4 regions of the Rhizobium lentis genome follow, and region 1 is predicted to be linked to each of the others. Evidence: predicted binding sites of a transcription regulator. Region 1 holds the regulator's gene; each other region holds the start of a gene.
The links. The regulator LexA, encoded in region 1, represses DNA repair genes until DNA is damaged. The targets are predictions, from matches to a motif close to TGTTCNNNNTGTGTTCNG.

Region 1 (2,204 bases):
GCCGGTGGTTGCCGTCGGACGCTTCTTCGGCGGTGTTTTCCTGACCTCGTTGATCGGTGGCTTTTCCACGGCGCTGTTTTCGATCGAGCACTTTCATCGCCTGACGGCCTACGGCCTCCCGGCAAACCTCGCGACGATGCCGATGATCTCCTTCATTGTCATGCCGGCCGGGTTGTTCGCGATGCTGCTTATGCCTTTCGGCCTGGATGCACTGCCTTGGAAAGTGGTCGGATTCGGCCTCGATCTGGTGATCGCGGTGGCAAGGACGATATCCGGCTGGGGCGGGGATATCGGCATCGGTCGCTTGCCCGGCTGGTATTTCGCCGTGGCCGTGGCGGGCTTCCTGCTGATGACGCTCATGCGGACGCGGCTGCGCCATGTCGGCACCGCCATCATGGCAGTCTCGACGCTCGCTTTCCTGGTTCTGCCGGCTCGCCGGCCGCCGGATCTGGTGATTTCCGAGGATGGCGGTCTGGTCGCGATCGTCAAGGCGTCGGCAATGGCTTCCAATCGTGAAAGGCCGCCGGATTTCATCTTCGACCAGTGGCAAAGGGCACTGGTTCTGCCCACTCATGACCCGCCGAAAATGCTGGATGGCCCTGCTGTTCCCGAGGGAGACGATCGCCGCCTCAGGCTTTCGGCCGGTCAGCAGAACGAAGCGAGGCTCGCAATGCGGACTGCCGCAGCGGGGGGTACCGCGGAGCGTTTTTCCTGCGTCAAGAAAGCCTGGTGCGTAGCGAAGCTCGCCAACGGTCATGTCGTGACCGTCATCGAGAACGCCGCCTATCTCGGACCGGCCTGCGATGCCGGCGATATTGTCATCACGCCGGTGCGCCTGCGCTCGGCCAGCTGCCGCTCGGGCGCGACGCTGTTTACCGGCGAGACGCTGCGCCGGACCGGTTCGGTCGAACTGCGCATCACCGCCGGCGGCCCGGAGGTGGCGACCGCCTTCAATGCCCTATCGCGGCCATGGATGCGCCATCGCGCCTATGATTGGCGCAACGACAGTTTTACGGATTCTGGTCTGTCCGGTATCAGTGATAGCGGCGGATGAGGCCGATGAGCTTGCCCTGCACCTTGACGCGGTCGGGCCCGAAGATGCGGGTCTCGTAGGCGGGGTTGGCGGCCTCCAGCGCGATCGAGGCGCCCTTGCGGCGGAAACGCTTCAGCGTTGCTTCCTCGTCGTCGACAAGGGCAACGACGATATCGCCGGGACTTGCCGTGCTGCCGTTGCGAATGATCACGGTATCGCCGTCGAAGATGCCGGCCTCGATCATCGAGTCGCCCTTGACTTCAAGCGCATAGTGCTCACCGGAGCCGAGCATATCGGCGGGAACGACGATGTCGTGCGTGTTGTTCTGGATCGCCGAGATCGGAACGCCGGCAGCGATTCGTCCCATGACCGGTACGGAAACAGAGTTGCCGTTGTCGGCAACCGGTTTAGCGGCAGCGGGCGCTGCGGTCGGCTGGGGCTTGCCGAGGCTGCCCTCGATGACGCTCGGCGAAAAACCGCGGCGCGGCTGAAGACTGGGACTATAGGCCTCCGGAAGCTTGATCACTTCAAGCGCCCGGGCGCGGTTCGGTAGGCGGCGAATGAAGCCACGTTCCTCGAGCGCCGTGATCAGGCGGTGAATGCCGGATTTCGAGGCGAGATCAAGAGCATCCTTCATTTCGTCGAAGGAGGGAGGAACGCCGGATTCCTTCATGCGCTCATGAATGAAAAGGAGAAGCTCCTGTTGTTTGCGCGTGAGCATCGACGTCAGACCCCGTGATTGAAACAAATCCAGAACAGACCCTATATGTTCCATATGTGTTCCGCAAGTAGCTAAATTTCCGTAAAACTTCACGCCAACTCGTCGCGATTTTTATTTTCATTCGCCGGATTGGCGCCATGTCTTGCATTCAGGGAGGTGCTGTCGCACATCTCCTGTCGTTTCTGGGAGAGGAACCGATGAACGAGCATCTCGCCAAGCCGCACCCGCTGGATCACGTCGTTCTGCCCGTCGTCAATATCGATCTGGCGCGCGAGAGGCTCGGCAAGCTTGGCTTCACCGTAGCCGCCGATGCGCGCCATCCCTTTGGAACGGAAAACGCCTGCGTCTTCCTTGCCGACAAAACTTATCTGGAGCCGCTCGGCGTCGCGAGTATCGAGGAGAGCGACGCATCGGCGCTGAAAGGCAATGTCTTCACCGCCCGCAACCAAG
Region 2 (2,204 bases), 1.8 Mb from region 1:
CTGGTAATCGCTCATGCAGCGCGGGCCGCGGGCGCAGCTATGGCCCGGCTCACCCGCCATGCCGCAGCGGCAGGGGTTCATCGCCGCGATCAGCTGGAATTTCGCCGGGTAGGAGACGCGGTGATTGGCCCGGGCAATGACGCATTCGCCGCCTTCGAGCGGCTGGCGCAGCGCGTCCAGCGCCTGCGGCGTGAATTCGGGAAATTCATCGAGGAAGAGCACGCCGTGATGGGCAAGCGAGGCTTCGCCGGGACGGGCGCGCAGCCCGCCGCCGACAAGGGCGGCCATGGTGGCGGAGTGGTGCGGGGTGCGGAAGGGCCGGCGATCGGACAGCTTGCCGCCAGTGAGCTGGCCGGCGATCGAATGAACCATCGACACTTCAAGCAGTTCGGCGGGAGAAAGCGGCGGCAGGATCGACGGCAGCCGCGACGCCAGCATCGATTTGCCGGAGCCTGGAGGTCCGACCATCAGCAGGTTGTGGCCGCCGGCGGCCGCGACCTCGAGCGCGCGTTTGGCGCTTTCCTGGCCCTTGATCTCGGCAAGGTCAGGCAGGTTGGCGGCATTGGCGCGGATCGACGGCTCGGGCCGGGAGAGCACCTGCGTGCCGCGGAAATGATTGGCAAGAGCAATCAGGCTGCGCGGGGCGAGAATATCGACGTCGGCACCCGCCCAGGCGGCCTCGGCGCCGCTTTCGGCCGGGCAGATCAGCCCCTTGCCGAGCGCATTGGCGCCGATGGCGGCCGGCAGCGCGCCCGCAATGGCGGCGATCGTGCCATCGAGATTGAGTTCGCCGACGACGACAAAGTCCGACAGCGCATCGGCGGGAATGGCGCCGAGGGCCGCCATCAGTGCGAGCGCGATCGGCAGATCGAAATGCGAGCCCTCTTTCGGCAGATCGGCGGGCGCCAGATTGACGGTCACCCGTTTGCCCGGCAGCGCCAGGCCGGAGGCATGAAGCGCGGCCTGCACGCGTTCGCGGCTTTCGGCCACTGCCTTGTCAGGCAGACCGACGATCTGCATGCCGACCTTGCCGGGCGCGATCATGACCTGAACCTCGACCGGCACGCCTTCGATGCCCTGAAATGCTACCGTACTGACACGCGCGACCATATGCCCACCCTCGTCCCGCAAACTCTTAGAGACCGCCCCTGTGGCCGTGAAAGCCAGCGGTTGCAATCTGGCACGGAAGCAGGACTAAAACAAGAACAATAAAAGAACGCAGGCAGATAATCAGTGGTGGATGCGGTTGTACCCGATCGCAGCCTCAGCCGCGCTTGCGCTCGATCGCATCCCAGAGCAGGCTTGCAATATCGGCGCCGCCGAACTTCCTGACCTCGCGGATGCCTGTCGGCGACGTGACGTTGATCTCGGTCATGTAATCGCCGATCACGTCGATGCCGACGAGCAGGAAGCCGCGTTCCCTCAGCGCCGGGCCGATCCGCTCGCAGATCTCTTTCTCGCGCGGCGTCAGTTCGGTCGCCTCGGCGCGGCCGCCGACATGCATGTTGGAGCGGCTGTCATGTTCGGCCGGCACGCGGTTGATCGCGCCGGCGAATTTGCCGTCGACCAGGATGATGCGTTTGTCGCCCTTGCGCACGTCGGGCAGATATTGCTGGGCGATGAAGGGCTCGCGGAAGAGCTGGCCGAACATCTCCAGCAGCGAGGAGAGGTTGCGGTCGTCACGGGTCGAATGGAAGACGCCGGCGCCGCCATTGCCATAGAGCGGCTTCAGGATGATGTCGCCCATTTCGTCGCGAAAGCGGCGGATCTCGGCCGGGTCCTTGGTGATCAGCGTCTTCGGCATCAGATCGGCAAATTCGGTGACGAAGATCTTCTCCGGCGAATTGCGCACCCAGGCCGGATCGTTGACGACGAGCGTCTTCGGGTGGATGCGCTCGAGCAGGTGCGTCGAGGTGATATAGGCCATGTCGAAGGGCGGATCCTGGCGCAGCAGCACGACATCCATGGTCGAGAGATCGACGCGCTCGGACGCGCCGAGCTCGAAGTGATCACCCTTGACGTCGCGCAGCAGCATCGGCTCGACGCTGGCAAAGAGCTTGCCGTCGCGGAAGCTCAGGCGGTCGGGCGTATAGTGGAAAAGCCTGTAGCCGCGCGCCTGCGCTTCCAGGCTCATGGCGAAGGTGGAGTCACCTGCGATATTGATGCCGGCGACATGATCCATCTGGACCGCTACATTGGTGATC
Region 3 (2,204 bases), 170 kb from region 1:
GAAGGGATTGTTGAAGGAGAACAGCCGGGGTTCGATCTCCGGGATGGTGAAGCCCGAAACCGGGCAGGCGAATTTTTCCGAAAAAAGCATCCGCTCATGCGTCTCATTCAGCGACTTGTTGGCCGAGCCGCCGGCCGAGGTCTCCTCGGGGGGCAGCGGCTTGTCGGCGAATTCGGCGATCGCCAGCCCGTCGGCGAGCTTGAGGCAGGTTTCGAGACTGTCGGCCAGACGTGCCGACACATCCGGGCGCACGACGATGCGGTCGACCACGACGTCGATGTCGTGCTTGTATTTCTTGTCGAGAACAGGCGCCTCGGCGATCTCGTAGAACTGGCCGTCGACCTTGACGCGCTGGAAGCCCTTCTTCATCAGCTCCGCCAGTTCCTTCTTGTATTCGCCTTTGCGCCCGCGCACGAGCGGCGCGAGAATATAGAGACGGGTGCCCTCGCCGAAAGCGAGGATGCGGTCGACCATCTGGCTGACGGTCTGGCTCTCGATCGGCAGGCCGGTCGCCGGCGAATAGGGAACGCCGACGCGGGCAAAGAGCAGGCGCATATAGTCGTAGATCTCGGTGACGGTGCCGACCGTCGAGCGCGGATTGCGCGAGGTGGTCTTCTGCTCGATCGAGATCGCCGGAGAGAGCCCGTCGATCTGGTCGACATCGGGCTTCTGCATCATTTCGAGAAACTGCCGGGCATAGGCCGACAGGCTCTCGACATAACGCCGCTGGCCCTCGGCATAGATGGTGTCGAAGGCGAGCGAGGATTTGCCGGATCCCGAAAGCCCGGTCATGACGATCAGCTTGTTGCGCGGCAGATCGAGATCGATGCTCTTCAGATTGTGCTCGCGCGCGCCGCGGATGGAGATCGTCTTCAGTTCGCTCATCGTCTCTGCTTTGGTTTTCTGGATAACAGCCCTTATTTAGTGATGCCGACCGGCGAGTCGAGGCTGAATATCCTGGATGGCTCAAGGTTTTCGATTCTGTTGACAGGATCATAAGGATAAACTAGAACAAATAAAGAACAAAATTCCTGATGGATGCATGCGGCTTTCTGATGGATAAACATGTGGATTAAATGCCGCCCATGCGCATCGGCGGTCCGTGATGGTTTAAGGTGCGCCGATCGATTGAAACGCCGCCGGGCAGGGCGGCAGGCAGGGTGAGAAGCATGGCTGGTAGCGTGAACAAGGTAATTCTGGTTGGAAACGTGGGTGCCGACCCCGAAATCCGCCGCACTCAGGACGGCCGGCCGATCGCCAATCTTCGTATCGCGACCTCGGAGACCTGGCGTGACCGCAATTCCGGTGAACGTCGCGAAAAGACCGAGTGGCACACGGTCGTCGTCTTCAACGAAGGCCTCTGCAAGGTCGTCGAGCAATATGTGAAGAAGGGCGCCAAGCTCTATGTCGAAGGCCAACTGCAGACCCGCAAGTGGCAGGATCAGCAGGGCCAGGACCGTTACTCGACGGAAGTGGTGCTGCAGGGCTTCAATTCGACGCTAACCATGCTCGATGGCCGCGGCGATGGCGGTGGCGCGAGCTCCGGCTTCGGCGGCGGCCGCGGCAGCAGCAATGATTACGGCGACGACTACGGCGCCCCGTCATCCTCCTCCTCGTCGAGCCGCGGCGGTGGCGGCGGCAACTTCTCGCGCGATCTCGACGACGACATCCCGTTCTGATCGGCCGCCCTTCCTGTTATAGAGCGTCTGAGAGCATGATGCCCCACTCGGCGTCATGCTCTTTTTCTTTAATCCTCGGCGGATGAGCCGGATCGGCTCTGTCCTGTGGCATCTGCCATCATTTCAATGCGGCGTCGCGCTGATGAGATTGAGCGCTGCTTTCGCGCCGTCGACGACGAACTGCACAGCAAGGGCGGCGAGGATGACGCCGAGGAGGCGCGTCAGGATTGCCCGGCCGGTGACGCCGAGGAAACGGTCGAGCCTTTCGGCGATCAGCAGCGTCAGGAAGGTCAGCAGCAGAATGGCGGCGATGACGCCGATCAACTGGGCTTTTTCGACCGAGGTCGCCAGCGTGCCGGACAAGAGGATGGTCGCCGAAATCGCGCCGGGTCCGGCGATCAGCGGCAGGGCTAGGGGAAAGACGGCGATATTCTCGATGTGATCCTTGGTGATCGCCACCTCGGTCGTCTTCTCCTTGCGGTCCTGCCTCTTCTCGAACACCATCTCGAAGGCGATCCAGAAGAG
Region 4 (2,204 bases), 400 kb from region 1:
CGGCATTCTGGCGCAGCGCCAACTCGATTTCGCGGGCGAGATCCGGATTGTCGCGCAGGAAGGTCTTGGCGTTTTCACGGCCCTGACCGAGACGCTGGCTGTTATAGGAGAACCAGGCACCCGACTTCTCGACGATGCCGGCCTTGACGCCGAGATCGACGAGTTCGCCTGTCTTCGACACGCCCTCGCCATACATGATGTCGAACTCGACCTGCTTGAAGGGCGGCGCCATCTTGTTCTTCACGACCTTGACGCGGGTCTGGTTGCCGACCACCTCTTCACGCTCCTTGACCGAGCCGATGCGGCGAATATCGAGGCGCACGGAGGCATAGAATTTCAACGCATTGCCGCCCGTCGTCGTCTCCGGCGAACCAAACATGACGCCGATTTTCATGCGGATCTGGTTGATGAAGATCACCATGGTGTTCGATCTGGAGATCGAGGCGGTGAGCTTGCGCAGCGCCTGGCTCATCAGGCGCGCCTGCAGGCCGGGAAGGCTGTCACCCATCTCGCCTTCGATTTCGGCGCGCGGCGTCAGCGCGGCGACCGAATCGACAACCAGAACATCGACGGCGCCGGAGCGCACCAGCGTATCGGTGATCTCAAGCGCTTGCTCGCCGGTATCCGGCTGCGAGATCAGAAGGTTCTGCAGATCGACGCCAAGCTTGCGGGCATAGACCGGATCGAGCGCATGTTCCGCATCGACAAAGGCGCAGATGCCGCCCTTCTTCTGCGATTCTGCAATGGTCTGCAGTGCAAGCGTGGTCTTGCCCGAGCTTTCCGGCCCGTAGATCTCGATGATACGGCCCCTCGGCAGGCCGCCAACGCCAAGCGCGATATCGAGACCAAGCGAGCCCGTCGAAATCGTCTCGATCTCGACAACGTTCTCGTTGGAACCGAGTTTCATGATCGAGCCCTTGCCGAACGACCGCTCTATCTGTGAGAGTGCCGCTTCAAGCGCCTTGCTTTTGTCCACCGATTTGTCCTCTACCAGCCGCAATGAATTCTGAGACATCCGATCCACCTTTAGGTTATTGAAGCCGCTCAAGCAATGTCGAGTTTGTACCCTATTTGTTCCACTCTCGCAATAGGCGAACAAACAATTGAAAGAAAAAGGTAAAACGGTCCGTGTTCTATATTTGTTTTATCGATGCAAAGCAACGGCTTAGGCCATATCTGCCGCCTTTGTCGCGGCAGGGCGAAGCGCATCGATTCGCCCTTTGCGCGTTATGAGAGCGGGTGTGTTGATGAAAAAGATTCTCGTTCTCGGCGGCGCCCATATCGACCGGCGCGGCCGCATCTCCGGCGAAACGGCGCCGGGCGCCAGCAATCCCGGCACATGGTTCGAGGAACCGGGCGGCGGCGGTTTCAACGCGGCGCGCAATCTTGCAAGATTGGGTTTTCACGTGACGATGATCTCGCCGCGCGGCGGCGACGCCATCGGCGAAATGGTCGGCGAAGCCGCCGATTTTGCCGGCATCGACGACCGGCCGTTCGTCTTCCTCGACCGCAAGACGCCAAGCTACACAGCGATCATCGAGAAGGATGGCAACCTGGTGATCGCCCTTGCCGATATGGATCTCTACCGCTTTTTCGTGCCGCGGCGCCTTTCCATCCGCTGGGTGCGCGAGGCCTTCGTCGCTCATGACTTCATTCTCGTCGACGCCAACCTGCCGGAAGAGACGATCGCGGCGATCGTCGCCAAGGCGCATTCTCTGGCCAAGCCCGTCGCGGCCATCGCCATCTCGCCGGCCAAGGTCATCAGGCTGAAGCCGTGCATCGAGACCATCGACTATCTCTTCCTCAATGAGGCTGAGGCCGCCGCCCTTGTCGGGCAACAGCCGCAGGAGGCGGCCGGCTGGCCGCCGCTGCTGAAGGCGATCGGCATCAGGAGCGCCGTCGTTACCCGCGGCCGGCACGAGCTCGTGGCGTTTTCCGAAGGCCGCGCCGTCACGCTGCAGCCGCCGGTCGCCGACACCGTCGCCGATGTCACCGGCGCCGGCGATTCGCTTGCCGCCGGCACGCTCGCGGCCCTGATGGCAGGCCTGCCGCTCGAGCAAGCCATCCGCCACGGCGCGGCGGCGGCAGCGCTCACCGTTCAGTCGCGGCACGCCGTCAACGAAAATCTGACCCCGGATATGCTGAATGAGGCGCTTGCCCTTGTTCCCACGGTCGGAATTCTGCATTGAAGCGGCTCATTAGAT

Region 2: the regulator LexA is predicted to act here: its motif matches at 1,202-1,219, upstream of J0663_RS10370 (YifB family Mg chelatase-like AAA ATPase).
Region 3: the regulator LexA is predicted to act here: its motif matches at 1,008-1,025, upstream of uvrA (excinuclease ABC subunit UvrA).
Region 4: the regulator LexA is predicted to act here: its motif matches at 1,130-1,147, upstream of recA (recombinase RecA).

The regions. Positions count from the first base shown of each region.
Region 1 is NZ_CP071454.1:3,913,356-3,915,559, forward strand. Features, by position in the region: gene J0663_RS19035 (ComEC/Rec2 family competence protein) at 1-1,054, shown strand, start outside; gene lexA (transcriptional repressor LexA) at 1,035-1,754, opposite strand; gene J0663_RS19045 (VOC family protein) at 1,952-2,204, shown strand, end outside.
Region 2 is NZ_CP071454.1:2,160,091-2,162,294, reverse strand. Features, by position in the region: gene J0663_RS10370 (YifB family Mg chelatase-like AAA ATPase) at 1-1,110, opposite strand, end outside; gene gshB (glutathione synthase) at 1,265-2,204, opposite strand, start outside.
Region 3 is NZ_CP071454.1:4,084,733-4,086,936, forward strand. Features, by position in the region: gene uvrA (excinuclease ABC subunit UvrA) at 1-885, opposite strand, end outside; gene J0663_RS19945 (single-stranded DNA-binding protein) at 1,170-1,679, shown strand; gene J0663_RS19950 (MarC family protein) at 1,803-2,204, opposite strand, start outside.
Region 4 is NZ_CP071454.1:4,314,647-4,316,850, forward strand. Features, by position in the region: gene recA (recombinase RecA) at 1-1,015, opposite strand, end outside; gene J0663_RS21135 (carbohydrate kinase family protein) at 1,245-2,189, shown strand.